2 regions of the Staphylococcus ursi genome follow, and region 1 is predicted to be linked to the other one. Evidence: riboswitches for the same ligand, from Rfam matches in the RefSeq annotation. Region 1 holds a riboswitch; the other holds the start of a gene.

Region 1 (16,691 bases):
AAATGATATTAAAGAATTCGTTATTTATCCGACTGTAGATAAACAATTGTTAGATGAAGAAACAAAATTTTTCATCAACCCTACAGGCCGTTTCGTTATCGGTGGACCTCAAGGAGACGCAGGTTTAACAGGTCGTAAAATTATTGTTGATACTTACGGGGGGTATGCGCGTCACGGCGGCGGTGCATTCTCTGGTAAAGATCCGACAAAAGTAGACCGTTCAGCTGCGTATGCGGCACGTTATGTCGCTAAAAATATTGTAGCAGCTAACTTCGCTGATAAATGTGAAGTCCAATTGGCATATGCGATTGGGGTGGCACAACCTGTTTCGATTGCCATTGACACATTTAACACTGGTAAAGTAAGTGAAAATGTATTAATTGAAGCCGTAAGACAAAATTTTGATTTACGCCCAGCAGGTATTATTCAAATGTTAGATTTACAAAAGCCGATTTATAAACAAACTGCGGCATACGGTCACTTTGGACGTAATGATGTGCAATTGCCATGGGAACGTACAGATAAAGTTGAAGTTTTACAAGAAACAGTCAATGCATTAAAATAAATTTCTTGATGATAACTATCGCTAATTTTATAGTTATTTAATATAATAGAAATAACTGTAGAAAAGTGATAAAGGAAGGTATTGCTCATGACACAATTTGGTCCAATGGAAATCGGCCTCATTGCTGCGATTGTTGTAGCAGCATTATTCTTTATTTTGTTTTTAGTGGCATTGAAAAGCAAAAAGAAAGCGAAAGAAACTTATGCGAATCAATATCAAACAAAACAAGATAAATTAACACACGAACATCAAGAAGAACTTGAAAAAGTCCGCATCGACAAGAAAAAAGCAGAAACGCGTCATAAAGAAGAATACGAAACAATGGTATCTTCAAAAAACAGAGAAATCGATGCACTGAAACTATTCTCTAAAAATCATAGTGAATATGTGACAGATATGCGTTTACTTGGCATTCGTGAGCGTTTAGTCAAAGAAAAGAGAATCCGTCCAGAAGATATGCATATCATGGCGAATATCTTTTTACCAACGAATGACTTAGAAGACATTACACGTGTCAGTCATCTCGTTTTAACACGCACAGGCCTTTATGTAATTGATTCAGAATTGTTAAAAGGGCATGTTTATCAAGGCATCAGTCAACAGCAATTTTCTGACAATCCAATGATGGAACAAGTGTTTAAAACGTTGAACTTAAGCCCACAAACGCCGCAAACAGTTGTTTTAGATCAAAGTGAAGCATCTCAAAATGCATTGTCAGTTGTGGATTACACAGACCGTTTAGCCCATGTGGAAGCTTTAGCTGTGAAGTTACAGCACGAGTTAGATTTGAAATATACACCAACACCTATTTTATATTTCAATCCGCGTCATGAAGATGATGTCACAATTTCAAATTATGCGTCACAAGGTGTTACAAAAGTATTGGTAGGTCCGGAACAACTGAATGAGTTTTTCAATCGCTTTGTGTTCCACGGACGGATTCAATATGATGTGAACGATTTACAATATATTATGGACGAAATTGAATCATTTAATTAAATATCATTAGGGCTGGAGTGTTATCTCCGGCTCTTTTTGTTTTGTTGAGACGGATTTAAGTGTAAAGATTCAAAAGTATGGGTCATCATGTATATTTGTAGGGTGTATTGATTGCGCAATGGCGTCACGATTCGATACGATAAGGTTAGATTACAAAGGAGCGATGACATATGAAACATGTAACGTTTTACAATGGCAATCAAATGCCTCAAGTGGGTTTAGGAGTCTTTAGAGTTGAAAACAATGATACTGCAAAAGAAGCTGTCAAACATGCGATTAAAAGTGGCTATCGTAGTATTGATACTGCGATGATTTATCAAAATGAAGAAAAAGTGGGCGAGGGGATTCGTGAAGCTTTAGCAGAAACGGGTTTAACGCGCAAAGATTTGTTTATTACTTCAAAATTATGGTTAACTGATTACGGTCGTGAAAATGTTGCAGCGGCATATCAAGCTTCATTAGACCGCCTTGGACTCGACTATTTAGATTTGTATTTAGTGCATTGGCCAGGATTAGATGAAGATGTCATGATTGATACGTGGAAAGGTATGGAAGATTTATATCACGATCAAAAAGTGAAAAATATTGGTGTAAGTAACTTTAATGTGGAACATTTGGATAAGTTATTAGCAACTTCACGTATTAAACCAGTCATTAACCAAGTGGAATTCCACCCATATTTAACACAAAAACGTTTACGCGTGTATTTAGAAGCGCAAAATATCCATTTGGAATCTTGGTCGCCATTAATGAATGCACAAATTTTAGAAGATGATACTGTAAAACAAGTGGCTACCGAAGTTGGAAAGTCACCCGCACAAGTCATTATTCGTTGGAACGTGCAACATGGTGTTGTAACAATTCCTAAATCAATCACACCAAGTCGTATTGAAGAGAATTTAAACGTATTTGACTTTGAATTATCACTTGGTCAAATGGAAGCATTAGATGGATTGAATGAAGATCGTCGTATCGGACATGATCCGTTACATTTTGATGGGAAGTAATTTTCGACGTTTCGTAAATATAAATTTGTGATACATCAAAAGCAACGTTGCATCAATACAGTAACGTTGCTTTATCTTTTATGCATAAGTATTTAAATGACTACAACTGCATGCCGATGAAACAGAGTACAAAACAGCCGACAAATTGGAGGGTACTATACAAGATCAATCGGCCCCACATTTTTGTATTCAACATATAGAGCAGTTCCAAAGTTAATGTTGAAAATGTCGTGAAACCACCGAGTAAACCTGTAATCATCAATAGCTTTAATTCAGGTGATAACAATGTGAGGTGATTGAAATAACCGATACAAAACGAACCCATAAGATTAACGATTAAGGTCGCGATAGGGAATGACGTGTTCATATAACGTGATGTTGTCGCACTGATGAAGGCGCGTAATACAGCTCCGATTCCACCACCTAATGCCACTAATAACATATTCATGCATGCACACCCCCTAATTTGTACCCTAAGAAACAACAGATGAGACCGCCAGAATAACTGAACAATCCATATATGATTAAAGTCAACCAGTCTAACTGTTGTGCGAGTGTGACAAGTTCTAATTGAAAAGTGGAAAATGTCGTTAAAGCGCCTAAAAATCCTGTTGTCAGACCTTGTTTAAGCTTCGGATGGTTTGTGTTCCAATGATGAAGGCGTTCTGTGAAATAGCCCATTAAAAAGGCACCTACCAAATTTGCAATGAAGGTGCCTATCGGTAAATGATATCCAATTGTTATGAAGCTCGTTTGCCATCTCAATAGTGCACCTATGCAACCACCTAAAAAGATTAAAATATACTTCAAAATATCACCATTTCTCTTCAAATTTCTTTATTTTAAATGATGCCAAATGTGTAAAGTGAAGCAAGAAGATGTAACACTAATACGATGAGTAGTAACAATGGTTGAATTTTAGAGGCTTTATGGATCCAATTTCGACGCTCTGGTAAATGTTTAATAGATTTGTCAGCAAAACGAATGGCTAACAATAATATTAAACAATTGACGACACTACATACAAAAATGAGTTTAATAATAGATGTGAAGTGTGCGTTAAGTAACGGATTAAGCGTATTAAAATAGAGACTGATTAACATTAACAACACGGATAAGTAAAAGTATTTCTTAGATTTAGACATCGTATGCCTCCTTTTCGTATCGCTTGTTATCATATCACATTTTTGAATTCATTTGCATCTGGTTAAAAATATTGTAAGCGTAAAAATGGCATTGAGGACATAAAAAATGTTATAACTTTAGTATGATAATAATATCAAGGAGGCACAATTAAATGGCTGATTTAAAAGTACGCGTGTTTGCTGATGGTGCAGACATCGAACAAATGAAGAAAGCATATCAAAATAAAGAAGTAGACGGTTTTACTACAAACCCAAGCTTAATGGCGAAAGCAGGCGTGAAAGATTACGTTGAATTCGCTAAAGAAGCAGTTGAAGCGATTCCTGATGCTTCTATTTCATTCGAAGTATTCGGCGACGACATGGAAACAATGGAAAAAGAAGCTGAAATCATCCAACAATTTGGTGAAAACATCTTCGTTAAAATCCCTGTTGTGAACACTAAAGGGGAGTCAATGATTCCACTTATCAAAAACTTATCAGCTAAAGGCGTAAAACTTAACGTTACAGCTGTATACACTATCGAACAAGTTAAAGAAATCACTGAAGCTGTAACTGCTGGTGTTGAAACATATGTATCAGTATTCGCAGGTCGTATTGCTGACACAGGTGTAGACCCAATGCCATTAATGAAAGAATCAGTTGAAGTGACTCACAGCAAGGAAGGCGTTCAACTATTGTGGGCAAGCTGTCGTGAATTATTCAACGTCATCCAAGCTGATGAAATTGGTGCAGACATCATTACTTGTCCTTCAGATGTTGTTAAAAAAGTATCAAACATCGGACGTGACATCAATGAATTATCTGTAGACACAGTTCAAGGTTTTGCTAAAGACATTAAAGCTTCAGGTCTTAGCATTTTATAATCTGACAGTCACATCATTTACAAGTATAAAATAAAGCACATGTGCGTGGGCTGAAATCTAGTCAAGTGTAGATTTCAAAACCCACACGCATGTGCTTTTTTTAGGTGAATGGCGCTTGAAATACATCTCAATTTTAGCTATGCTTTGTGAAGTAAAACGACATAAAGGAGTCTATTATGCGAAAAGACGTATTTGAGTATAAAGTGAACAAAGAGTTGTGGTATCTCAATCGACGCGAAAAAAATACGTTAACACAATATTTTGAAAAGCATCGTGTTGAGACAATTCAACAACAATTTTCGACACCACGACGTTTTGTGAATCATTATTTGCAACATGAAATTTTTGGGACGCGTATCGTTTCATCGGGTCATTTAGTGACATCATTAGTCGGCTTGCTTGTTTCGAATATTTTGTTACTAGGTTTATTGATTACTGGCTTGCTACTCAGTTTAAGTGCGGTGAATTACTTTATCCAACCTCAAGTGACCCTATCTATGGGTACCGTGATCGCTATTTTATTCGGTGCGATAGTATTAATGATTGCGACGGTTTATTTTATGAAACGTGTTAATGCTTTTTTCACCAAAAGATTGTTATTGTATAAATTTAATAAAGTGAATTAAAGTTACATTAATGCTGTGAGTAAATAACCATCTTTCCATTTTCGAACGAATTGATTTAAAGGCATTGGGACAATGAGTGACAAGTTGTTGTTAAAATGAATGCGTGTGTCTTGTTGATGTGATGAAGCGGCGATGACTTGTGTGACATTAATATAATATTGAATGGCTGCGCGTTGTGATTGGAGGGGGCAAAGAATCAGTGACTTGCTTAAAAATATGGGAATCATTTGATGTACCTTCAACGTCTCGCTCGCAATTTTTTGTTGCGTACGCACGTCTCTTTGAAATCGATAAGCCAGTTGATCAATAAACTGTTTCATCGACATTTGGCTTTGTTGTTCATGTGTGAGATGTTGAATGACCAACTGATGTTCTAACGATTCCGACGATTTAATATAAAGTATGTTTTCATATTGTGGTTGTGTTACAGTCATGGTTAAAATCCTTTCTTTAAATCATCTTGTGTTAATGCTTGTTTGATATGGCGAAAGGTGGCAATTTTATATTTACGAATCGTGGTAGCTGACACTTGCATCAACTGTTGAATTTCTTTTTGCTGATAACCTTGCAAATAGAAGCGAAACCAAGTGCGATGTGTCGGCTTTAATGTTTGAACGACATCATCAAGTAACCAATACAAATGTGATGATGACATTGCCTTCAGTTCATTCGCTGACATATCAAGCGGTATCGTTGTAAATTGCGTATGTGCCGAGCGTAATAAATCAATCAAATAATATTTCAGTTGATAATTGATATACGTTTTAAAAGATTGATTAAAAGTCGCATCATATGTCATTGAGAGTTCCCATAACCGTATCAACAACAATTGGAAGTATTCATCATAATTATACGAAATTTGATGCTGATGTAGTAAAAAATGTATGAATTTATAGTATTGGGCATAAAGTGTATCAAAAACGATATGAATCACTCCTTTCCTGATTTGACCGGTCAATGGAGTTATACCATAGCGAAATGATTGTGACATTTTACTTTTTGTGCTATTTTATGTTTAATACAAGAATTAGACATCGTTTTATAGCTATTTTTTTAATGAAATGATGTATAAGTAATCAATTACAACATTTCGAACATAACAAATGAATAGAGGAGGTTATTATGGATTACGAACATTTAAACTTAGAGCATTTTTTTGCGCGTAATGACGATTTGGACATCATTAGAGATCGTTCAGAGTTCGTCATGATTAATAATATGACAAAAGAAATGATGTATCGTGACGGCGATGTAGAAGGTACGATAAACCTTGCACGATATTACTATAAAAATCGTTCTCAGGCAGCAAGTTTCATTATGATGGATTACCACCGTGAAGAAAAATAGTAATGAATTAGTTTACATATTCATTACTATTTTTTTATGAATTTGTAACAAGAGATGAAACCAATTGTACAGAGTCGTGTAAGGTGGTAAAATTTGAAGTCAAGCGAGTAAATTTAATTTATGTAACAATATGAAACATTCTGAAGAGGTGTGTTTATGAGAAAGCACAAGAAAGGTTCCATCCTTGCTGTCCTTGCATCTTTAATTATTGCTGCAGCTGCAGGTTTTTTCTTTTTCAAGATGATTGAAGATCAAATATTCTTTAAAAGTGTTGACCAAGTTGAAAGAGTTGAAAAGTTAGATGTGACGTTAAAACAAGCATCTGAAAAGCAAATTGACAACTACACTAGCCAGCAAGTTTCAAATAAAGATCATACAAATTGGCGTGACGCTTCAGATTCGGAAATTCGTAAAGCGATGGATAGTTCATCTTTTATGGATGACAAGCGTCAGAAATATCAATTTTTAAATTTGTCAAAGTATCAAGGTATTGATAAAAATAGAATTAAACGGATGTTACGAGACCATCCGACATTGTTAGCGCATACTGATGATTTTGTGAATGCGGCGAAAGAAAAACAAGTCAATGAAGTGTATTTGATTTCACATGCACTTTTAGAGACAGGTTCAGTCGTTTCTGAATTGTCAAATGGTGTTGAAATCGATGGAAAAAAATATTATAACTTTTATGGTGTCGGTGCATTAGATGAAGCGCCTGTTAAAACAGGTGCAGAATATGCGAAGAAAAAAGGTTGGGATACACCAGAAAAAGCAATTAATGGTGGTGCGGCGTTTATTCACGACCACTACTTATCCAATCCGAACCAAAACACGTTATATAGTATGCGATGGAATCCAAAAAATCCTGGTGAACATCAATATGCTACAGACATTAACTGGGCTAAAAGTAACGCGGTGATTATGGCGGATTTCTATAAAGATATGAAAACGGAAGGTAAATATTTTAACTGGTACGTTTACAAAGATGATAAAAAGCATCAAGATGGTCATAACTATTAGATACGTCTTTATTAAAAATTGAATGAAAAGGTTGAGTTGTCACGGTATTCGTGTGAGCGACTCAACCTTTTTTATTATGCACTCATATGAGATTACTCAGCTTTATTGTTACGACCGAGTACAAAAAATAATATGATAGTTGAAATGATAACTTTTACAATCATTTTTAACATAGTACGCACTCCTTTATGTCTCAAGTGTACTATGAGTGTGAATCGTAATCAAAATAATTGCGTGATGTCAACAATCTCTACTGTTCAAACTTTGATGCGCGCTCCTTGTCATACATCATTCACTAGTCAAACTGAATCGATGTGATAGTAAAACGTAAAATAATTAATTAATAGGTGTCATTCAGGGTATAATAGAGAGGAAATGTACAAATTAGAGTAAGGATGGTGCAAAATGAGAGTAGCCATTGTTGGAATGGGAACAGCAGGTGTGAGCGTTTTGCGACAGCTCGTTAAATATAAGCAATTTAAGAAAATTGAAGTAGATTTATATGATAATGCTTATAATATGGGACAAGGTGAACCTTTTCAAAATGATAGTGAGGACTTTTTAATTAATGTGCCTGTTGACCATTTATCATTAAACATCGATAACATACTAGAATTTAGAGAATGGTATAACGAACAAGACACTTTTGATTACGGTGATGCTGATTATTTGCCGAGATATGTATTTGGTCACTATATGAAAAGTTATTTAGAACAATTTGACACAACATTTGATAATGTCAATGTTATTAAACATGAAGTGACGCATATGTATATTGAAGAGCAAGAAAGTGAAATTATCCCTAAACGTATTGTCGTATGTACAGGGGACGATGTAGATTCATGTCAAAAATATGATTATGTATTCTTTACGATTGGTACGATGTCTTACAATGATCCATTTGGTTTGAAAGGACAAAAAGGTTACATTCATTCACCTTATCCTGCCAATCAAACGTTAGCTGAAGTAGATGATGACGATGCTGTGGCGATTATTGGGACAGGATTAGCGAGTCTAGATGTCGTACGTCACGCTTTAAGTCATCATCAGCGTATGCCGATTGTGATGGCGAGTCGTAGCGGTAAATTGCCAAGTGTGCGTGGAACGATGCAGGATATTACCTTTCAATTTTTAACGGTCGAAAATTTTGATGCGTTGAAGGCAAAAAACATGGGCATCGTTCCTTTAGAAGACGCGGTTGCATTGTTTAAAAAAGAGTTTGAAGTGCGAGACATTCCATTAGAAAAATTATTGAAACGCCGTAAATATGATACGATTCGTGACTTGAATTATGATTTGAACCATCCAGAAGAAGTCGGTGCATTACAAAGTGTATTTGAAACGTTAAAAGAAAATATGGATTGGATTTGGAATAGTTTAAGTCGTGAAGATCAAGAACAATTTATTAATAAATACCATCGCTACATGAAAGAAAATACAAATCCAATGCCTAGAGAAACAGCACAATTGTTAGTGGAAGAAATCAAAGCTGGCCATTTACAAGTGTTGTCTGGTTTGGAGCATGTGCGTCATTTTTATGGTAAATATCGTTTGCGCTTTAAAAATGTTCATGAAGAAATGAAAATGGATGTCATCATTAATGCGACGGGTCCGAAAAAATATTTGAGTCAATTAGATGATGACGATGCATTACTTCTAGATGTGGCGAACCGTCAAATCGTCCAAGCGCATCCTCTTGGTGGGATTCAAATCGTGCCGTCAACGAATGAAGTCATCAGTCCATTGTACGGCACATTGAACAACATGCGTGCGATTGGACAAATGACAAACGGTGTCAACTTTGAACGTAATGGTGTGACCATGATTATTCAACAGGCGGTCAGTGCGGTAGAAAACTTATATGACACCTATAAAGCAAAAAAGGCATTAGAAAAAGAAGCACGCAAACAACAGAAGAAAGCGGAAGAAAAAGCAAAAAAGAAAAAAGAGAAGAAGAAAAAGAAGAAAAAGTAAGCGCTCTGTTTAGGACGAGCAGTGCTTCAATGTTGAGTTAAAACACAATATTTTTAATTGATGATGATGATAATTTGATGTTCAATCAATTGTAAATTTAAAAGAGATACGATACTATAGACGCATGGACTTTTTACAGGTCCATGCGTATCTTTTATGCACAATACAATTTCATATATTCTTTCGGGGCTGGGTGAAATTCCCAACCGGCAGTAAAACATAAGCCTGCGACCCGTATCATTGATTTGATATGGCTGATCTAGTGAGAATCTAGAGCCGACAGTGAAAGTCTGGATGGGAGGAAGAATAGTGACGACATTTTTTCACATACGATATGTGAGTTTATTTGTCGTATCCAAATTTTGAATGAAAAAGAATCAATGTGTTTTGATCACTTTTCATACATCCTACCACTCGAAGTCGACAATCGAGTGTTTTTTATTGAGGTGAAAGTATGAACCATTATTTAGACTATGCGATACAATTGGCTGAAATGACGCAAGGCCAAACTGGAACGAATCCAGCAGTTGGTGCGGTCATTGTGAAACATGGGCGCATCATCGGTTTCGGTGCACATTTAAAAAAGGGTGAGCGCCATGCAGAAATTCAAGCGATTGATATGGCAGGTGCACAACATGTCAAAGGCACAACGATTTACGTCTCACTCGAACCTTGTTCACATTACGGCAGTACACCACCATGTGTACAACGTATCATTGACACTGGCATTGCGAAAGTTGTCTATGCTGCCAAAGATACGACGCTACAAGAAACAGGTCATGGCATGATGGTGCAACATGGCATTGAGGTGGAATATCGTCCACATCCACGTGCTGAACAATTGTATGCCGATTTTTATAACAGTAAAGAAGAAGCATTGCCCATTGTGACAGTTAAGGTGAGCGCCAGTTTAGATGGCAAACAAGCGACGGATGATTTTGAAAGTCAATGGATTACTTCTAAACAGGTAAAGTCGGATGTTTTCCAATTAAGACATTCACATGATGCAATATTAACTGGCAATGGCACACTGACACACGATAATCCAAGTTTAACGACACGCATAGAAGACGGTCATCATCCAGCGAAAGTGATTTTATCGCGCTCTGGTAAAATCAACTGGGATGCACAGCTCTTCCAAGATCGCGTGACACCGATTTATATTTATACAGAAAATCAAGCACTCACTTCATCATTGAATCATGTTGAAATTATTCAGCAAGCCGAAATTCAAATTGAAGATGTGCTCAAAGATTTATATCAAAAAGGTTATGGTCATGTCCTTGTCGAAGCAGGCCCTAACGTAACTTCACAATTTTTAGCGTCTCGTTTTGTGACGCACTTCATCCTATATTTAGCCCCGAAAATCATAGGTGGTCAAGGTGTGAATCAATTTTATCGAACAGAATTTGTGACCCCTTTAAACCAACTACCACAATTTGAAATTGTACAAACTGACATAATAGGTACCGATTTGAAACTGCAAATGCAAAGGAAGTGACAACATGTTCACAGGTATCGTTGAAGAGGTAGGTACAATTCAACACATTCAAAAACGTAACCCTACAACAGCACTGACAATTCAATGCAAAAAAATATTAGACGATATGCACGTTGGTGACTCAATTAGTGTGAATGGTGTATGTCTAACTGTGACGCGTTTTGATCAACATAGCTTTACAGTGGATGTCATTCATGGAACAGAAAATAAAACCTATTTAGCAGATTTAAAAACGAATGATTCGGTTAATTTAGAGCGTGCATTATTAGCTACTGGCAGATTAGGTGGCCATTTTGTACAAGGTCACGTCGATGGTAAAGGCGTGATTCAACACATTCAAACATCTCAAAATGAATGGATTTATACAATTAAAGCTGAACCTTATTTACTTGATCAAATGATTCCACAAGGGTCGATTGCTGTAGATGGTATCAGTTTAACGGTTTTTAAAAAATATCGAGATCGTTTTGATATTCATTTAATTCCAGAAACACGTAAAGCAACAATTCTTGCTAATAAAAAACAAGGTGATTCGGTGCATTTAGAAACAGATATGCTTTTTAAATATGTCCAAGCCATCACAAAAGAAAAATCACAGCTGTCAGTAGAAGAATTATTGAATGCAGGTTTTTAAGGAGGGGCGTTACATGCAATTAGACAAAATTGAAGAAGCGTTAGAAGCATTGAAAAAGGGCGACATGATTATTGTCATTGATGATGAAGACCGCGAAAATGAAGGCGACCTCGTTGCGATTACAGAGTGGATGGATGATAACACAATTAATTTTATGGCGACACATGGTAGAGGCCTCATTTGTACACCAATTACAGCAGAGATTGCTGAACAAGCTGGTCTCGATAGTATGGTCAAACATAATCGTGATCCCCATGGCACAGCGTTTACACAAAGTATTGACCACGTGCAATCGACAACGGGTATTAGTGCTTTTGAGAGAACAGCAACAGCGAGAGCATTGATAGATGATACGATGACTGCTGAGACATTTCATCAACCAGGTCATATTTTTCCATTAATCGCTAAAAAGCATGGTGTCCTTGAACGTCGGGGCCACACAGAAGCGACAATTGATTTAGCGAAGTTAACAGGTGCACGTCCAGCCGGTGTGATATGTGAAATTATGAATGATGACGGGACGATGGCAAAAGGTGAACAATTAGAGCAGTTTAAAGAGCAACACCATTTGAAAATGATCTCAATTGAAGACCTTGTTGTTTATATTAAAGCGCAACGTCCATTGATTTCAGTGGAAGCGAAAATTAAATTGCCAACCCAATTTGGTGAATTCGACATGTACGGTTTTACTTCAAATATCGACGGTGAAGAACATTTAGCACTGGTCAAAGGTGACATCCAACCCACGATGAATGTCCGTGTCCATTCCGCTTGCGCAACAGGTGATATTTTTCATAGTGAACGTTGTGACTGTGGTGAACAGTTAGAAGCGTCAATGGCATATATCCAACAACACGGTGGCATGTTGCTGTATTTGCCTCAAGAAGGGCGTGGCATTGGCTTAATAAACAAACTAAAAGCTTATGAATTGATTGAACAAGGTTATGATACCGTTTCAGCGAATGAAGCACTTGGTTTTGAGCCGGATTTACGTGATTATGGCATGGCAGCTCAAATATTAAAATATTTTAATATTACAACCGTCAATTTATTAAGCAATAACCCTGAAAAATTATTGGGATTACAACGCTATGGTATTCAAATTGGCGAACGTATACCCGTCATCACTGAAACAAATGTGCATAACTATGATTATATGCAAGTGAAAAAATTACAAATGGGTCATTTAATTTAAATAGAGGAGGAATTATGATGAAATTCGAAGGTCAATTAAATGGTAAAGGTTTAAAAATTGGAGTTGTGGTGAGTCGTTTTAATGATTTAATTACAGGTCGTTTATTAGATGGTGCACAAGATGCGTTGAGAAGACATCAAGTAGCAGAAGATGATGTGGATGTTGCATACGTACCAGGCGCATTTGAACTCCCTATCGTCGCTAAAAAAATGGCGCAAACAGGCAAATATGATGCTGTCGTGACATTAGGATGTGTCATTCGTGGCGCAACATCTCACTATGATTATGTTTGTAATGAAGCAGCAAAAGGCATTGCGAAAGCGAGTGATGATACGGGGGTACCAGTCATTTTCGGTGTATTGACGACAGAAAATATTGAACAAGCGATTGAGCGAGCGGGTACAAAAGCGGGCAATAAAGGTGCTGAATCAGCAGTTGGTGCAATCGAAATGGCGAACTTACTACGACAAATGTACGCTTAATCGACGTCAAATGCGCTTATTTAAAATAGACGAGTGACGTCTTTGCAGATAAAACCAAGATAAAAAAAGGAAAGGGGGGATGGGACATAAAAATTTTGATGCTATTGATGCAATATTTTTGTTAAACTTGTCCTCCCTATGATTTGTGGTTTTTGATTGCCTTCATGGCATCGCTTTCCGAGGGGCTGACTCTTCAACTCAATACGCCTTGATTGAAATGAACACTTGATGGAAGCCGAATTGGATTTTGGGAGCAGTACAGAAATCTCATGTGTCACAAAGATTTTGTAGTACTCCCCCCGCAAGGCTAACTAGACTTCTCAAAAGCCTACGTATTGAGAAGTCAGACAGCTACTGCGATAAACAGTAATCGCTATTTAAAGTAAAGACGTGACTGTTGACAATATGCACTCATTCCCTCAGGAGTCTCAGCCTTCTGGGCAATCTTAGACCCAATACAGCGAAACTGAGTGCAAGTTGATGAATTCAAGAAAATCAATAGCATCATTTTTTTATATCCCATTCACCCTCATTTTCCGACTGCTTTAAAGTCATGAATGAATCATAAATCTCTGAATGGATTAAGGCTTAAAATTTTCTACGTCCCAACCCTTTTTCTATGATAAGCGACAATCATAATAATGAAATGTTAGATTTATTAATGTTTGCGTTTCAAAATTTTACATAATGTAAGCGCACCTAATGTCACGCCTGCAACAGAAATTAACGCTTTTGGCTTCACAAACTCTTTAAGCGCCAATGTGATATTTTGAGGTCTTTCTGCCAAACGACGCATGAAATAACCAAACCAATCATCACCAAAAGGTACATAAATAGTGAAATTGTAACCTTCTTTTGCGATTTCTTCAGCGAGTTCAGATCTAAAGCCATAAAGCATTTGGAACTCAAATTTTGATTTATCAATATTATGTTTTTCAACAAAATCTTTAACATGATTAATAATGTGATGATCATGTGTTGCAATCGACGTAAAGTTTTTCGCAGTATGTAACCGTTTTTCAATTAAGCGAATATAATTTTCATCGATTTCTTCTTTTGCTTGATATGCAATGTAAGGTGATTCTTTATATGCCCCTTTAACGAGTCGTAAGCGTAAGTCTGGATATTTATCAATCAATACGTCTGCTTTAAATAAATAAGATTGAATTACAGTACCGACATTGTTGAACTCAGGCTTTAAACGATCTAATGTTTGTGTAATATCAAATAAACTATCATATTTTTCTGTGTCAATGTTGATATGCATGTGATCGTATTCTTGCGCTTTAGAAACGATTTGATGTATGTTGCGATATGAAAGGGCACGGTCAAATTCACTACCGAGCTGACTCAGTTTGACCGACATGTGTGCGTCTAATTGATGTTCATGAATCGCTTCCATCACTTTTAATATATTATTTTTCGCTTCAATAGCATCTCGTTCGTTATTCACAAATTCACCGAGATTATCTACTGTAACTGAAATATTTTTCTCGTTCAGTCGTTTAATCGTTTTAATCACATCATCAATTGTATTCCCCGCGACCACTCTGTTTGCCCCTAGTGAAGGCCCAATGGTTTTCGCTACTGAATTTAAAAATGCATTATTAGACAATGCGATAAAAAAGTGTTTGACTAAGGCCATGCTAAATTCCTCCCATTATGTTTCTGTTGTAATATCAGTGTATCATGAACAGATAAGGGAAGAAAACGTTTTCATATCAAAAGGTGCGAATTTTATAAAGTCGAGTGGTTACGCTATCATTCAGTCATCATTCAATGTGAAAAAAGTTATAAAAAGAGTATTCATAATGCATGATTCACTGGTGTACTTCTATCGTAATAGGCTCTTGAGCGATCGCTGCGATAAGTGGTGTACATAAGAAAAGAATGATGCATAACAAACATTTATAAACGAGCTTCATCATGAACTCCTTTAATCTGACTTTGTTTATTTACAATATAGCACGACGATGTCAAGTTTTGATGAAATCACTGTGAAGTTCTTCTAAAGATAATAAAATACAGTTATGAATATTAATATAGTGTAAATGGCGTGACTGAATCTTTACGATATCTTTAAATGACGGGCAAGTAAATCATGGTAAAATAAAGTGAAATCTTTTTAAGGGAGATAGACAATGTTTAGAGATATGACATTCTACATTTTTGGGACGCAGTTAGACACATTTGTGCAGTATTTTATATTTGAACTGATTGTATTGGTCGTTATCGGATTAATTATAGGTATTTTAACAAAGAAAATTTGGCCAGTTATTGTCGTAATTGTGGGTTTGAATGTAATAGATGTAGGAGTTTTAGCGCAATTTAATGTAAGCCAAGGCGAGGGAACATTCTTTGGACAATTGATGTTACTCTTAGTGGCAAAATTTTTCCCTACATTTTATGAGATTTTATTAACTATATTATTATTACGTGTGAGTTGGATGCGTAAAACATTTAAACTTGTATAAAATGAACGCAACACGTGAAATGGTTGTGGCGATATGTCATGACGGATTCACGTGTTTTTTATGTTTTTAGTCGCGATGAATGGGGGAGTCACGCTATAATAGATGTTATAATACATAGAATTAAAGGAAGGATAATGGAGTATGTGGAAATGGGAAACTGAAGGTGAGGCTAAAGGGGTCATCGTCATTGTACACAATATGCTAGAACATACAGGACGTTATGCCTATGTCATTACTCATTTGAAACGCAATGGCTACCATGTCATTATGGGCGATTTGCCAGGACAAGGCCAAACTTCGCGTATGAATAAAGGGCAAATCCAAAACTTTGAAGTCTACCAAGAGCGCGTGTTGGAATGGGTTGAAATCGCTGAAGAATATCATTTGCCTATTTTTATGATTGGCGTCGGATTAGGTGGTTTGATTTGTTTAAACTTATTAGAAAAAGTGCAATTGGATATAGAAGGTTTAATTTTACTTTCGCCACTCCTAGCATTTCAAAAACATTATAAAACGCGTAAAAATATTTTAGTGTCCAACATTGGTGACGTTTCAAAAGGGACAAAGTTTGATATAGGTATTGAAGCTGAGGCACTGACACGAAATTCAGAAGTACAAGAAGAAACTCGAAATGACCCGATGATGTTAAAAAAAGTGAGCTATCATTGGTATAAAGAAGTTGTACGTACAATGAAAGATACAGCTGATCATCTTCATAAATTAACGGCCAAACCGATGTGCATTATGTACGGGACAGCTGATCAAATTTCGGATACTGAAGTGACACATCAATTATTGCAATCATTGAATTTAGATGAAGTTTATTTTAAAGCGTGGCCTGAGCTTGCACATGAAATTC
Region 2 (16,691 bases), 300 kb from region 1:
AGATACGATAACGCGTTCTTCACCGAGAATGGCATTAATTAAGCTAGATTTCCCTACATTAGGTCGACCGATTAATGACAAACGAATTGTATCATCATCATATGGATCTGAAGAATCCTTTTTAAAGTGTTTTGAGACCTCTTCTAATAAGTCACCTAAACCTAGGCCGTGTGAACCTGAAAGTGGGAAAGGTTCTCCAAACCCGAGTGAATAGAAGTCATAAATATCATTGCGCATGTCTGGATTGTCGACTTTATTGACAGCTAACACAACCGGTTTTTTAGATTTATAAAGTATTTGAGCCACAAGTTCGTCATTTTGTGTGACCCCTTCACGTACATTGACCATGAATATGATGACATCAGCTTCGTCAATCGCGATTTCAGCTTGTGCGCGAATTTGAGTTTGGAATGGTGCGTCACCAATCTCGATACCACCTGTATCAATCACATTAAATTCATGTGTGAGCCATTCACCGCTTGAATAAATACGGTCACGCGTCACACCGGGTGTATCTTCAACAATGGATACACGTTCTCCGACGATGCGGTTAAAAATTGTAGATTTTCCTACGTTAGGACGCCCCACGATAGCAACTACAGGTTTCGTCATGCTTGTTCTTCCTCTCTATGAATAACTTAAATATTGAATATATCAGTCTGTGCAAGTATATTTCGCATTGTTCGATACATAACACCGCTATTATATCACGTGAAGTGTAGCGAACAAAAGAATTGGTGAAAAGTATCTCCTTACAAAGTTTAGGAATACATTTTTATTTGCTTTAATATTGATACAATGATGGGTTTTGGCATTTGAGTTAAAAATGTGATGTAGTGATTCAAGTGTTATGAGGGTATTTAATGCGTGAATAGCTATGAATGAAAAGTTTGAGAAGTGGTGTCAATGAGGCTGTAATAAAGTTTGATTCGCTAAATAAAGAAATAAAAAAGAACTAAGGTTATGTGATTTAACCTTAGTTCGAAATGGATTATAAATTTAAGTCTTTCAGTTTATCACCGAAAACGTCACCTAAAGTTGGGTTGCTTTCGTTTTCATCAGTTGGTTGTGTATAGTGTTGTGTGGTTTCCTCAGAAGCTTCTTCAGTTTCTTCTTCTGGGTTTGCTGCTTTAATTGATAGTGAAATACGTTCTTCTTCAGGATTAATACCTAAAATTTTAACTTGAACGATTTGACCTGGTTCAAGAACTTCGCCAGGTGTACCGATATGTTTATGGCTAATTTCTGAAATATGCACAAGGCCTTGTAAGCCACTGCCAATTTCAACAAATGCACCAAATGAAGCTAAGCGCATCACTTTACCTTCAACAATGTCGCCTTCACTATATTTTTCTTGAATTGTTTCAAATGGACTTGGTAATGTATCTTTAATTGATAATGACACACGTTCAGAATCTTGTTCAACTGAACGAACTTTGACTTTGACAGTATCGCCAATAGAAACAACCTCTTCTGGTGATTTTACATGTTCGTGAGATAACTCAGAAACATGGACTAAACCATCAACGCCACCAAGGTCAATAAATGCGCCAAAGTTAGTTAAACGCGCAACTTTACCTTCAATTACGTCGCCAGCTTTAATCGATTGTAATAATGCTGCTTTTTTCTTTTCGTTTTCTTCTGCTTCTACGGCTTTACGGCTTAAGATGACGCGATTTTTTTCAGGTTCAAGCTCTTCAACTTTGAGTTCAAGCACACGTCCTTCATAATCTGAGAAATCTTCAATGTAATCAGTTGAAATTAATGATGCAGGAATGAAACCTCTTTGGCCTACATCCACAACTAAACCACCTTTAACGACTTCAGTCACTTTAGCTTCAATCGTTTCGTTGTTGTCTAATTTCTCTTGTAAATAAGCATAAGATTGCTCTTCTTCTAATTTACGTTTAGAAAGGATGTAACTACCTGTTTCGTTTTCTTCATCAACTTCAATTTTAGTCACATAAGCGCCAATTTCGTCGCCGACTTTGACCACTTCGTTTGCATTTTCAACATGATAAGTGGAAAGTTGACTAATTGGAATAATGCCGTTGTATTTACCACCATTGACATGAACAACAACGTGCTTATCTTCAATTTGTTGTACTTCTCCTGTAATCTTATCGCCCTCTTTAATGTCATTAATCATTGATTCATTGAATTCTTCAGTCATCATGATTGCCTCCTTATACTACTACATAATAATAACTTCTTATAAAAGTCTTGAATTGTCAAGAAATTTAGATAAGTTTGAATAAAATAAATTAAACCGCATTTACTAAAGACAGGATCTTATCTGTGACTTGTTCAATACTCAAGCCCGTTGTGTCGATTTCAATCGCGTCTTCAGCTTTTCTTAGCGGTGAAATTTCTCTGTTCATATCGTATGCATCTCGTTCTGCAATATCTTTTTTTAGTTGTTCAATAGATGATTCGATACCTCTTTCTTGGTTGTCCTTAAAACGACGCTCAGCTCGCTCTTCTACAGATGCGATCATATAAACTTTTACTTCTGCATCTGGAAGTACCGTTGTCCCGATATCTCGACCGTCCATAACGATGCCCTTTTCTGCTGCAAGCTTTTGCTGAGCTTGAACTAAAAATTGACGCACCTCTTTAATAGACGAAACGTAGGACACATTTTGTGTTACATCGTTTTCACGTAGAAAATCAGTTACATCATTATCATTTAAAAAGACACGCTGACCCTTTTCAGCATCATAACCGAGGCGTAAATCAATTTCGGAAATGAGTGATGTAAAATCAGTGAATCGTTCTTTGTTATTTAAATAATAATATGTGATTGCACGATACATTGCGCCTGTATCTACATATATCATTCCTAATTGAGCAGCTACTCTCTTTGCTATCGTACTCTTACCAGCAGCTGCCGGTCCATCTAATGCAATATTAATCGATTTCATACGTTACCTTCCTTGTCGTTTGTTTAACAATATTTTATCATAATAATGGACTATTTTACGAGGAGGAACCTAAATGAAAAATTTATTAGTCATCCATACAGGTGGCACGATTAGTATGTCAGAAGATGAAACGAATAAAGTGATGACGAATGATGACAATCCGATTACCCATCATCAAGACGTGATTGCACAATACGCTAACATAGATGAACAGATGCCTTTTAATGTCCCCTCTCCACATATGACAATTGATAATGTCAAAATTTTAAAAGAAATCATTGAAGATCCGGATCATTTAGCACGTTATGATGGTTATGTGATTACACATGGAACCGATACATTAGAAGAGACTGCTTTTTTACTAGATTTAACGATTTCGACGTCTAAACCAGTCGTTATTACAGGGGCCATGCGTTCTTCCAATGAGATTGGTTCTGATGGTTTGTATAATTTTATTTCAGCGATTCGAGTAGCGATTGAAGAAGAATCAACGGGTAAAGGTGTGATGGTCGTATTTAATGATGAGATACATACAGCGCGCAACGTCACGAAAACACATACTTCAAATACGAATACTTTTCAAAGTCCAAACCACGGGCCGCTTGGTGTGATTACTAAAGCGGGTGTCTATTTTCATCATAGACCGTATGAACGTCAATTTTTACCAAATATCAATACATCACTTCAAATTGCCCTGATTAAAGCGCATATGGGCATGGGAAGCGAAATGTTACATTTTTATGCGGATCGTCATGTGGATGGTCTCGTAATTGAAGCGCTCGGACAAGGTAATCTTCCTCTCACTGCGATGCCAGGTATCGATGCGTGTTTGGACAAAAATATTCCAATCGTCCTTGTATCAAGATCATTTAATGGGATTGTGAGTGCAGTTTATGCCTATGAAGGAGGTGGCCATCAATTATATAATAAAGGCGTGATCTTTTCAAATGGTTTGAATGGTCAAAAAGCGAGATTAAAGTTACTCGTCGCATTAAGCAATGATTTTCAACATGATCAAATTCAAGATTTTTTTAATGTTTAAAACGACACATAGAAACTTCTAGAATATGATTGTATACAAAAATGAGATGCCATATGAAAATAGCCGCTCCTGTTTGTGTAATGGAATACGGCTATTTTTTTGTGCATTTTCACAGCATTATGTGTCCAGTTGTTTACTTGCTATGAAAACCGATAATTGCTTCAATCACAATCAACATAACAGTTAGCCAAAAAACGTTTTTTTACTGGCATGATTTCTGCTAATAACAATATTTTGAATGACTTTTTCATGTTGTTTCACTTACCATTTCTTAAAATTAATATTTAAATCACAGTTGATGGTTCAGCCTTGTTTTATATTTATCATAATCAATATCTAATATAAATTTGGATTTTGTACACACAAGAGATCAATTTTTGCATCGTGTGTAACGCATCCCTTAATCATTATTATTTTTGTGTGCGAAATGTAAGTAGTAAGGCCTAATTAAGAAATGAGATTTTAACAGTTAAAAAGCGTCATCGTCATCGCTCCATTCTAGAATTAATTATAGTCATTTGGTAAGTAAAATCATTCTATTGTTTATAAGTGTATGTGCAGTTTTTGGGGACTATTAGTTAGAAAATTCGGATAATTGTAAATGTATGAAATGCATGAACTTCTCTCGATATACACGACATTGAAAAATTACACTATAATCAATGCGTCATGCAACATAAAATTAAAAGCCATTCATCAGTTATATAAATGACGAAAGGCTTTATGATAAGAGTTTGAGTAGACAACAATACGGATTATGATTCTAATGGCGATTGCTTTTTAGTCAATATATCACGCGCAATAGCTTCACCATGATATTTACCGTTTTCAATAAAAATAGTGTTCGCATCATTGCCAGCCGCAATAACTCCGGCGATATAACAGTTTTCAATGTTCGTTTCATACGTCTCGGAATTGTATATCGGTGCTGTTCCAAATGCATTGGTATGAATGTCGATGCCAATGGATTGCAAAAAGTCATAATCTGGGTGATAACCAATCATCGCAAACACGTAATCATTATCGATTGTGATCGTTTCCCCTTCTTTTTCAAATATCACTTGATCTTCTGTAATCTTTGTCACTTGACTATTGAAATGCATTTGAACATTGCCTCGGCGTATGAGTGATTCAAAATTCGGTAATATCCACGGCTTAATCGCTGGTGAATATGTCTCACCTCGATAAATAACAGTCACACGTGCCCCTGCTTTTTCTAATTCAATTGCCGCATCGACAGCAGAGTTTTTACCACCGATAATGACAACATCTTGGTCAAAATAAGGATGCGGTTCTTTAAAATAATGCATCACTTTGGATAACTCTGCACCTTCCACTTCTAACGTGTTGTGTTGGCCGTAATAACCAGTCGCAACAGTTAAATAGCGGCATTGATATACATCTTTAGTCGTTGTTAAGGTGAAGTGATCATGCATTTTTTTCACTGTTAACACTTCTTCAAATGCATTGACCTTCAGTTGATGATGTTTTACAACTTCACGATAGTACACTAATGCTTGATTTCGACGTGGTTTTAATTCTTCTACAATAAAAGGCACGTCACCAATACTTAATTTATCACTTGATGAAAAGAAAGTTTGATGTGTCGGATAATGGTAAATCGCATCTACAATATTTCCTTTTTCAATGACAAGTGTATCAATACCTTTTTTCTTTTGTTCAATGGCAGCACTCAAGCCACATGGGCCACCGCCTATAATAATGCTCTCTACAGTTTTCATTTTTATACTGAAACATTAAAAATATGAGTTCACAAACGTCAATTATGCTACTTTAATGTTTCATATTGCCTCCTAATTCTCATACTAGCATCGTATATGATAAGAACTGTGATAATCCTTATACATTATATCAACTTTTAAAGTGATTCTAAATGGAAAAGTTTGTGACAGTAACAATTGCAAATATAACGGCAATCAAAACAGGAGGCTGGGACATTAGGTTTTCCCAGCCTCTACTACTCTTGGATTTATGATTCATTAATGTTTATAAAACAGTCGGAAATAAGGATGTATTAGCCACAAAAATTGATGCTATTGATTTTCTTGATTTCATAAACTTGTCCTCAGTTTCGCTGTATTTGATGTAAGATTGCCCAGAAGGCTGAGACTCCTTTGGGAATGAGTACATACTGTTAACAGTGACTTCTTTAGTTTAAATAGTAATTGCTGTTTATCGCAGTAGCTGACTAAGACTTCTCAATACGCATGCTTTTGAGAAGTCTAGTCATCCTTGCGGGTGCAGTACTACGAAATCTTTGTTACACATGAGATTTCGTAGTACTGCACCAAAATCCACTAACGCATCAACAAATGTAACAGTTTAATCAATAGTTAGTTGAAGAGTTACCCCCTAGGAAAGCGCAGCAAAAAGGGCAATCAAAAAACACAAATCGTAGGGAGAGGATAAGTTGAACAAAATACTGAATCAATAGCATCAAAAATTAATTTGTATCATCTCCCTGCATTTATCAGATTTATGGAATTATGAGTTGTTGTCCGTTCGAAATGTTGTTGTTTTGTAATCCGTTCGCACGTTTAATTTTTTCAACATTTTCAGGTGAACCATTACCATAATATTGAATTGCGATTCGATATAAGTTTTGGTTACCATTCACGACATGGGTTTGTCCGCCAGCAGATTGGCCTTGTTGATAACCGTTTTGTAGATTGTTGGCATTGCCATTATTCACGTCGTTTTGACTATTATTCGGATCGGATGTCCCATTCGAATCTGAAGCATTTGAAATGTTACTATTATTGACATCTGAATCTGACTGACTGTTGTCATCCTCACTCTTGTCATCGCTATCTTTTGAAGTTGTTGCTTTATCAGAATCAGCTTGTTTGTCGTCTTTGTTTTTAGATTGACTTTGTTTATTGTCATTTGAATTTTTCTTCGCATCATTTTTTTGTGCGACTTCTTGTTGATTATCATTTTGGTGATCTTGATTAAATAGATACATTCCACCGAAAATCGCAACTGTACCTAAAAGAATAATCGCTGCAAGTAATGGTAAAAGCTTTTTGAAAAATCCACCGCCAGACCCATTTGAAACAGTCGTCTCTGATGATTCAGTTTCTGGATGATGTTCTGGTGTTTGTTGTGCATGGGTTTCTGAAGCGCCTATACCTGCCCCAGTTGCCAAAGTTTTTTTAGTCTCATGATGTTCTTGTTGATCTGACTGTTGATTATTATTTTCTTCTTTTGCCACTTTATTATGTTGATTTTGTTTATGGGCTGTTTGGCCACTTGCACCAGTTCCTACGGCTGCAGCCCCTGTTGTTGCGGCAGTTTTACCTTTCATGTCATCTTTAGCTGGTTCATTTGGAGTTGAATTAGCTGTTTGAGCACGCTTGTCATCAGCATTGTGTTGTGTGTTATTAAGGTGATTGTCATCACTCTTTTTAATACCGCCAATTGGCCCCGGTTTTTTGTCATCCTGGCCCTTGTCAGATGTTGCTTCTTGTTGGTCAGTCTGCGTATCTTTTTGTGTAGGTTTAGCTTTTGATATACCGAAATCTCTTTTTCTGTGGCGTCTAGAAGCATTTCGTGGCGGGAATTGCTGTTGTTGCTGTTCCTGACTTGCTTGAGGTTGATCATCTTTTTCATTTATTGCATCAGTTGTCTCGTCTTCGTCATGATGATGGGACTTAATCTCTTGACGACTGCGTTCAAACTCATCTTTGAAATTATCTTTTGACACTTAACATTCATCCTTTCCATATCAATTGTACAATAACGATTTGAAAGTAAAACCTTGATAGGCTCAATATCAATTCATCACATCTATTTAATTCTATGTTGTCGTTAAATCGCCTAATACCATTTACCCTAAATTATAGCGGGTTTAAATTAAAAGTGAAAGCATTGTGAAAATTAATGAAATAAATTTTCCAACTTTTCAATGTAAGTTAACTTTCTTTTAACTTTTTTCTTATTTTTTTCATAAATTGGACTGAGTGTGTTGCATTGATCGCAACATGCATCTGTCGTTTCTTTTGTCATGCCAAAGTAATTCAGTAAATGTTGACGTCTGCATTGTTTGGTTAAAATATAATGATACATATGACGATAACCTTGTCTTTTCATGTTTTCATTTTGAGTAAATATTTGTTTAAGTTGTTGAAGTGAAAAAGCTTGCGTTAATACATCTAAAATGGCGAGTTTTTCACTATCAATCATTTGACCGACTTCATATTGGTCCACATCTGAGGCATACATAATATTCACTAATGCCAACGTCTCCATTAAATACTGGTCATCTGGTTGAAAAAACGCAATGGCTTGGCTTGGAAGTCCATCTCTACCGGCACGTCCAATTTCTTGTAAATAACTTGAAGGTGTCGGTGAAACGTGAAAATGAATAATGGTGCGAATATCTGGTTTATTGACGCCCATGCCAAAAGCACTCGTCGCAACAATAATACGTATGTCGTTGTTTAAAAACTGTTGCTGAACGGTATGGCGCTCTTGATAAGACAAATCACCGTGGTATATTCCTGTTAAATACCCTGCTTCATAAATCGATGTCGCTAAATATAAACTGACTTTTTTGGACGACACATAAATAATCGTAGGGCCAGATGTCGCAATCGTATCTATTAACCAATCCACTTTTTCTTCATAAGATGACATGAATTTTACAGATAACGCTACATTCGGTCGGTCCATTGAGTGTTCAATAACATGTATTGGTTTTTGAATGACACGTTGAATATCGTCCTTCAAATGTCGTGTTGCAGTGGCTGTCAATGCAAGTACGGTGGCTTCGTTAAAATAACTTGTCACTTTACCAATCAAGGCATAGTGTGGTCTAAAATCAAATCCCCATTCAGACAAACAGTGTACTTCATCAAGCACAATCATGCCGAATCGAATATTTTTGAAAAGATTAAAATGGTGCGGCTGTAAAATAAATTCAGGGCTAACAAAGATAAATCGAGCTTGTGTTAACTGTTGGAGTGCCCGTTTTTTAGCTGCTTGCTCCATTCCTGAATGAATCGCAACGACACGGTGTTCCCCCTGCATTTTCATCTGCATCACTTGATCATCCATTAAAGAAATGAGCGGCGAAATGACCAATGTCGGTTGTTGTTTCATATAAGTTGGAAGTTGATAACATAGTGACTTGCCACTTCCGGTCGGTAAAATACCAAGCGTATGTTGCCCTTCTAGAACGCTTGAAATAATACTTTCTTGACCTGGGCGAAATGTTGTAAAGCCAAAATATTGTTTTAAAGCTTCTTTAAGCATGTAATTCTCCTTTTGCGCTACCGATAATCGCGAGTTTGAGTTCAAAATAGGATAATGATTCAAACTGTTCTTTGTATAGTTTTAGCCGTTGATAGGGTTGCACCTGATAAAATTTAAGAAATTGATTATACGGATGCGTGAAGAAGTCATCATAGTTTGTTAAAAGATGCTTCATAAACAAATCAAGAATATGATCTTCTATCGTCGTTTCCCGTACCTGCTCAATTTGTGCTATTTGTACTATCGAATACCCTTTTTGCAGCAATTGTAACGTTTGCATCACCCGATCGGATATTTCTATTGTCATCATACACTGTGAAAGTATTGGAAACGTATCAGTATTTTGAATGAAGAGATAAATGGACAATAACTGTTCGTAATATGCAGTGTACAAATCATTCATATCAATGGATTCAATCATGCTTATTTGGGCAAACGTGTACATCGGTTCGTCATAACCGGTCAATAAGTAATGCGTATATAACGTGTCATGTTTCTCGGATAGCATTTTAAACAATGTTGTGGCCTCTTCTTCAAATGCATCTTGTAGTTGCTGTTGCTCAATTTCATAATAGATGAAGCGTACAGCTTCGTGAATTTCGACTTGTGACGTGATTGGCAAAAATGTACGTTGATTATGTTGTATATGAGAAACCGTTTGAACTAACAGCTGTAATGCTTTAAAAGTAGCATCTAAAGTTGAATACGTCATACGATTGCTTGTTTGAATGGTCGTATGATGATGTGGCTCATGACTGATAATTTGTTCGAACTGTTCGTACTTTAATTTGGGTGCACAACCATAGAGTGATAATATATTTAAAGAAACAGCGTCAAAAAAAGTTTGATGAGTTTTTTTACCTATGATAATATTAAAGATGCTTTTTTTAGTTTTGTAGGCTGATGCATGATGATAGAGATATAGAATTAATTGTTTCATGTTTAGACCTCGATTAAAAACGTATATATTGAAAAATTGGGTACATAGAACTACAATAAAATTATAATGTGAGTATGGTACTTTGAAAAGGGAGGCGAAAAAATGGCTAAATATACAATTGTTGATATGGATACTTGTATTGCTTGTGGTGCATGTGGTGCAGCAGCTCCAGATATTTATGACTACGACGATGAAGGTATTGCATATGTAATTTTAGATGACAACCAAGGTACAACGCCAGTACCAGAAGAATTGTATGAAGATCTTGAAGATGCTTTTGAAGGTTGCCCTACTGACTCTATTAAAGTTGAAGAGGAGTCATTTGATGGTGACGCACTCAAATTTGAATAGTTCATATTGAGGACGTATGTCTTTAATATTAATATAAAACAACTTAAGGTCTAAGTAAACTAAGATGAGGGTTGAGTAGAAAAATGGTTCGATGACCATGCTACTCAATCTATTTTTTATGCTTTGATTGAAGGCTCGATTTGTGTTGATAGAAATAATATGCAAACCCTATTCACATCAATGACGTTGTTGTTTCAATATTTTTGTTTTCATTGACTATAAGAAAGGCTGGAAACCACAAATGTGTCCCAGCCTCTTAAGGTATTTATTTCAAAATATGTCCAATGCGTTGATAGAGCAATACAAAAATAATAGATATCAATGCGCCTTTGATTATGTTAAATGGAATAATCCCTGCTGCGATAATCAACTTAAGATTATTCGCTACATCTGAAAGGTTCATAATCATGCCATAAAGTGGTAGTAGCACGAAATAGTTCATGATAGCTAACACAACGGTCATGACGATGGTACCAGTAATTAATCCTAAAATGAGATGCTTAGTTGATTGATTTTTACGATAAATCCCATAACTGACAAGCAATAAACTCGCGCCTGCTAAAAAGTTAGCAACTGGACCAACAGGATCACTTAAATTGAAAAAGAAATTCAGTAAGTTTTTAATCAATTCAACGAGTAGACCCGCAACCGGACCGAGTGTAAATGTCGCCAGTAATGCTGGCACATCACTCACATCAATCGTTAAATATGGCGGTAAAAATGGCAACGGAAACTTAATAAATGTCAGTACAATCGCAATCGCACTTAACATCCCTACCGTTATCATTCGTTTCGTTTGCTTTTGCTTCATAAAAAAACCTCCTATTAAATTCATCTTTCACGAATAGGAGGAATAAAAAGCAACACAAATAAACCTCCATCTTCTCCCATCCAGACTTTAACTGTCGGCTCTAGAATCTCACTAGATCAGCCACAAAGATGCTCAACATCATTTGCAGGTCGCAGGCTTATTTTACTGCCGGTTGGGAATTACACCCTACCCCGAAGATGAATTAATTTTTTATTATTTTCGTTATTAGTTTACATGAGATAACTTTTGAATACAATCTATTTGCAACAACTTAACAATCATCTAGATATAAAAAAGGAACGGCGACATCTCGACTTTAAAATAAGATATCGTCGTTCCATGATGAAATGTTATATGTTTATTAGTTTTCTTCTTCTACATGCGATTTTTTGGGCAGAGAAATGATAAATTTCGTTCCCTTTTCGAGTTCACTTTCTACGCGAATATGACCACCGTGCGCATTTACAATCATGCGTGTGATAAACAATCCGAGGCCTGTTCCTTGTGAGCCACGTTTACGCGCAGAGTCCACTTTATAAAAGCGCTCGAAAAGTTTCTCTAAATGTTGAGGTGCGATACCAACGCCCGTATCTTCAACAGTTAAAATTTGGTTGTCATTATCAGCCGTTGCTTTGATTGATATCGTATCGCCAGGTTGTGTATAACGCGATGCATTATCGACAAGGTTCGTCAACACTTGTTCCATGCGATCAAAATCATAATACCAAAGTGAAGCTATCTCGCCATCCATTTGAAAATCTAATGTTAGATCTAGTTCTTGCGCTTGTTGACGATATTTCATCGCCATTTTTTTAACTAAATCTTGCATCGGTTGAACTTCTCGTGTGACATTCAAACCTTCAGCATCCATTTTCGCGACATTCAACAATTCATTGACTAAGCGACTTAATCGTTTTGACTCATCTAATACAACCGTTAAAAATTCATTGATTTCTTCGGGTTCAGTGACGACACCATCCACGATTGACTCGGTGTAACCTTGTAACAATGAAATCGGTGTGCGCAATTCATGAGAAACACTTGCGATAAAGTCTTTTTTCACTTGTTCAAGCTCATGTTCGTTTGTCATATCACGCACGACAGCAACAAGGCCACCTTCACCATTAGCTTGAATTTTTTTAATATGACTCATAATAATCACATAAAAACGCTGATTCATTTCATATTCTCTATATTCTGTTTTTTGGCTCTCAAATGTATCTTCAATTTGTTGATTAAACATTTCGCGATCGGATTCGTTTAATTCTGATAACATTCTTTCAGCTAAGGCATTTGAAATAATAATTTGTTTCTTGTGATTGATACCTAATACCCCTTCAACCATTGAATTAATAAGGGTATCACGAATGTTTTTAGATGTCGTTAATGCGTCGATATGTGTTTGAATGCTACGGCTCATTTTGTTAAAAGTCATGGCAAGCTCGCCAATTTCATCTCTCGTTTGAATCGGCACAGGCTTATCATAGTTTCCTCGAGCAACTTCTTTCGCTTGCGTTTTAAGTTGACGCAGTGGATTCGTAATACGCGTTGATAAGAAAAATGCGAAAACCGTTGTAATAGCTAAGAAAATCACAGCTGTAATTAAAATCATAATCGTAATGATGTTATTCGTATCATCAATACTTTTTAAATCTTGATAAATAAAAATTGCTGAAGATTGGCCATTGTCGTCTTTAGAGGGATAACCGAGTAACACATAAGTATGCGTTTTACCATCAATTTTAAAAGTGACGTGTTGTAGTTCGGATTGATTATCTTTCAGTACACGGTCAAAATTTGGATGTTGACTGATTTCTTTGAGCATTTTCTTTTTAACAGTATCTTTTTCATTGATATTAGCACGGTCCGGTAAAATGATAAGCCCTTTATTATCCTCTAACAAAGCTTCACTATGTTCAATAGCTAGTTTTCGATTATCGTTTTTGAGTAACACTTGGTTCACGTTTTCAGCACTTTGATAGAGCGCGCGTTCAGTTTCTTGCGTGAAATAATATTGAAAAAATGTGATTAATGCAGCACTTAATAAAATTAAAACTGTCGTTACTATTAAAATAATAGTTAACCACAGTTTTACGACAACGTTATTAAGTCGTTTCATCCGACTTGCTAACTTCGAATTTATATCCTACACCCCAAACGGTTTGTATCATTTTTGCTGCATCTGCAGAAACACGATTTAATTTTTCACGCAAACGTTTGACATGTGTATCTACAGTACGTAAATCACCGTAAAATTCGTAATGCCAAACTTCTTTTAATAATTGTTCTCTATCAAATACTTTGTTCGGTGTTTTAGCTAAGAAAATGAGTAATTCATATTCTTTTGGCGTGAGGTTAACCGGGGTCCCATCTGCCAATACCTTATGTGCATCATTATCAATCGTTAAATGTTTAAATTCAATCATATCACGGGCATGTGGCTCGTTTTGTTCAGCTTTTGAAGATTCTGTACGACGTAATAAGGCTTTAACACGCAACACAACTTCGCGTGGTGAAAATGGCTTAACGATATAATCATCGGCACCTGATTCAAAACCTTCAACGCGATTATTTTCTTCGCCTTTTGCAGTGAGCATAATAATAGGCGTATCTTTAAGTTCACGTAATTTAACAGCAACTTCAAGACCATCCATTTCAGGCAACATTAAATCTAACAAAATACATGAATAATCATATTTTGTCGCCATGTCTAAAGCTTCGCGCCCATCACTTGCCTCCGCAATGACATAACCTTCTCTTTCCAAATATAATTTTAATAATTTTCTAATTCGATGTTCATCATCTACGACTAAGATTTCATTAGTCATCATGACATACCTCCCACACATGGTGACATTTCTAACTCAAAGCATATTATACCATAATGATATATTCGGGTAATAATAAAACAATGACGTGCGTGCTGACTTGGATAATAGTTAGCGTTGTTGTTGACCGTTTTCCGCAAGGTGACGCAATGATTTCACTTCATGCGGTGATAATACACGTCCTTCTCCAGCGCCTAGCCCTTTCAAAGAGAGCGGACCAAATGAAACGCGTGATAACTTTTGTACGCTAAAACCAAAATGTTCAAACATACGACGCACTTGACGGTTTCGACCTTCAGTAATGGTAATTTCAACAAGTGATGTATTTTTTTCTTTATTTTGCTTTTTCACTTTTACTTTTGCAGGTTGAGTCAGCCCATCTTCAAGTTGAATTCCTTTTTCAAGTTGTTTCACTTGTTCACGTAAAATATATCCTTCTATTTTAGCAACATACGTTTTTGGGATTTTATAGCGTGGATGTGTCATTAAGTTTGTGAACTCACCATCATTTGTTAATAACAGTAGTCCAGATGTATCGTAGTCTAGACGCCCCACTGGATAAATACGTGTTTCTAAATCATCAAAATAATCAGTAACAACTTTTCGACCACGATCATCTGAAACGCTTGTAATCACTTGCGCAGGTTTATAGAACAGGATATAAAGTTTGTCTTCTTGCTCAAGCGGTATCCTTTCTACTGTGACTTCATCAGATGGACGTACTTTTGTCCCTAATTCAGTGATTGTTTTACCGTTGACTTGTACTTTACCTTCTACAATTAATGTTTCTGCTTTACGTCGAGAGGTATAACCACTGTTCGCAATACGTTTTTGTAATCTTTCTAATTCTTGACTCATTTAAGAATCTCCTTTCTGATTCACCAGTTGGCTGAAAAACGATTCAATTTCCTCTTCTTCTTCATCTGTTGTTGGAAGTGCCTCAAGACTCTCCAGACCAAAGACATTTAAAAATAAATCTGTTGTAAAGAGCTGTTGTCCACGTGCCTCGGGATTGGTTTTGGGTTCAATTAATCCTTTAGCAATCAATGTTTTAACTGGACCGTCAGATTGAATACCGCGAATCAATTCGATATCATTACGTGTCATGGGCTGATTATAGGCAATAATGGCTAATACTTCCATTGCAGCTTGTGATAATTTGGCAGATGCTTTATTAATAATGAGTGATTCGATATACGGTTCTGCCTCTTTTTGGGTCGTTAAAACATAAGTTTGACCGAATTTTTGTACCATGAGCCCAGGTAACTCAAGTATATCGATAGCATGGGTTAACGTCTCGTAATCCACGTCGAGTGATGCCATCAGTTGTGCTTCATCAATGCCATCTTCACCAACTGTATACAGTATCGCAGTTAGCGCTTCAGTAACTTTAAGCGTCATAATTAACTCCTTTTCTAATTTCAAAGTTGTGGAAAGCTTTCACTTGTTGTAATTGTATCATGCCTGTTTTTGACATTTCGAGTAAAGCCAGAAAATGTGTGACGACGTGTTCGATAGATTCATTAAATGTAAATAGATCAAAAAATGTAATTTGAGAAACTTTCTTTAATTTATCATAAATGTATGTTGTTGATTGTTGGATCGTATACGTTTCTTTTCGAATATCCACAGTGGTCGGCTTTTTCAATGATACACGCGTTTTCATTTTTTGATAAGCGACGATCAGTTTTGTTAAATCGATAGTCGTATCTTCGGAAAGTCGCTCAGAATATTCATAATGCGAAAAATCTGTCGGTGGTTTAGTGAAATAATGTTCACGTGCTTGACGCTTCTCTTCTAACATTTCTGAATAAGCTTTGTAATTTTGATATTCGATTAACTTTTCAACGAGTGCCTCACGTGGGTCTTCTTCTTCAACTAAATCAGATGACGTATCGGGCAACAACATTTTACTCTTAATCATCAGTAATTCTGAAGCCATCAATAAATACTCACTTGCAATATTGATCTCTAATTTTTTCATAGCGTGAACATACTGCATATATTGTTCGGTTAATTCGCGCATAGGGATGTCATAAATATCAATTTCAAATTCATTGATGAGATGCAATAACAAGTCTAAAGGCCCGTTAAAAGCATCCAGTTTTACTTCGTACATATCTGTACCTCATTTCATAACGCATGTGATGTGCATAATAACAAAAAATATTATAACATGTTTGATGTATAACAATAAATTTTTGGAGTGAGCCATGTTGGAAAATGATCTAGTCCATTTTTACTATCAGTTTCATCATGAACAACATTATTTTCTCTGTCATGATATTTTAGAAGAAGCATGGAAAATGCAACACGCTTTTTCAAAACAAGATGCTGTTGTAAGTTTGATTTTACTTGCAACAGGGAGTTATCATTATCGACGCGGTAACTTCAAAGGTGCGTATAAAACATTTAACAAAGCTTATCAAATTATAGCAGATTATTCTAAAGAGACGATGGCCACTTTAGGACTTGTACGAAAAGCTTATTTAAATATGTTAACACAGTTGATACATGA

Evidence for each region. Region 1 has a riboswitch for FMN ahead of ribD (bifunctional diaminohydroxyphosphoribosylaminopyrimidine deaminase/5-amino-6-(5-phosphoribosylamino)uracil reductase RibD). Riboswitches for the same ligand answer to the same signal wherever they lie in the genome.
Region 2: another riboswitch for FMN. It lies ahead of GZH82_RS07505 (ECF transporter S component); the one in region 1 lies ahead of ribD (bifunctional diaminohydroxyphosphoribosylaminopyrimidine deaminase/5-amino-6-(5-phosphoribosylamino)uracil reductase RibD).

The regions. Positions count from the first base shown of each region.
Region 1 is NZ_CP048279.1:1,300,403-1,317,093, forward strand. It holds gene metK (methionine adenosyltransferase) at 1-565, shown strand, start outside; gene GZH82_RS06035 (NERD domain-containing protein) at 653-1,564, shown strand; gene GZH82_RS06040 (aldo/keto reductase) at 1,735-2,571, shown strand; gene crcB (fluoride efflux transporter CrcB) at 2,672-3,019, opposite strand; gene crcB (fluoride efflux transporter CrcB) at 3,016-3,381, opposite strand; gene GZH82_RS06055 (hypothetical protein) at 3,414-3,716, opposite strand; gene GZH82_RS06060 (transaldolase) at 3,869-4,579, shown strand; gene GZH82_RS06065 (hypothetical protein) at 4,756-5,205, shown strand; gene GZH82_RS06070 (competence protein ComK) at 5,208-5,639, opposite strand; gene GZH82_RS06075 (sigma-70 family RNA polymerase sigma factor) at 5,642-6,196, opposite strand; gene GZH82_RS06080 (hypothetical protein) at 6,328-6,552, shown strand; gene sagB (peptidoglycan release complex glucosaminidase SagB) at 6,709-7,572, shown strand; gene GZH82_RS06090 (FAD/NAD(P)-binding protein) at 7,978-9,546, shown strand; FMN riboswitch at 9,722-9,856, shown strand; gene ribD (bifunctional diaminohydroxyphosphoribosylaminopyrimidine deaminase/5-amino-6-(5-phosphoribosylamino)uracil reductase RibD) at 10,001-11,047, shown strand; gene GZH82_RS06100 (riboflavin synthase) at 11,052-11,681, shown strand; gene ribB (3,4-dihydroxy-2-butanone-4-phosphate synthase) at 11,695-12,876, shown strand; gene ribH (6,7-dimethyl-8-ribityllumazine synthase) at 12,894-13,358, shown strand; gene GZH82_RS06115 (proline dehydrogenase family protein) at 14,017-15,003, opposite strand; gene GZH82_RS06120 (hypothetical protein) at 15,500-15,832, shown strand; gene GZH82_RS06125 (alpha/beta fold hydrolase) at 15,974-16,691, shown strand, end outside.
Region 2 is NZ_CP048279.1:1,600,245-1,616,935, reverse strand. It holds gene der (ribosome biogenesis GTPase Der) at 1-612, opposite strand, end outside; gene rpsA (30S ribosomal protein S1) at 992-2,173, opposite strand; gene cmk ((d)CMP kinase) at 2,265-2,924, opposite strand; gene GZH82_RS07535 (asparaginase) at 2,998-3,966, shown strand; gene ypdA (bacillithiol disulfide reductase YpdA) at 4,722-5,708, opposite strand; gene GZH82_RS07525 (LysM peptidoglycan-binding domain-containing protein) at 6,464-7,693, opposite strand; gene GZH82_RS07520 (RecQ family ATP-dependent DNA helicase) at 7,867-9,243, opposite strand; gene GZH82_RS07515 (helix-turn-helix domain-containing protein) at 9,236-10,183, opposite strand; gene GZH82_RS07510 (ferredoxin) at 10,286-10,534, shown strand; gene GZH82_RS07505 (ECF transporter S component) at 10,800-11,345, opposite strand; FMN riboswitch at 11,410-11,548, opposite strand; gene GZH82_RS07500 (ATP-binding protein) at 11,707-13,464, opposite strand; gene GZH82_RS07495 (response regulator transcription factor) at 13,451-14,173, opposite strand; gene GZH82_RS07490 (pseudouridine synthase) at 14,285-15,031, opposite strand; gene scpB (SMC-Scp complex subunit ScpB) at 15,032-15,574, opposite strand; gene GZH82_RS07480 (segregation and condensation protein A) at 15,564-16,292, opposite strand; gene GZH82_RS07475 (DUF309 domain-containing protein) at 16,387-16,691, shown strand, end outside.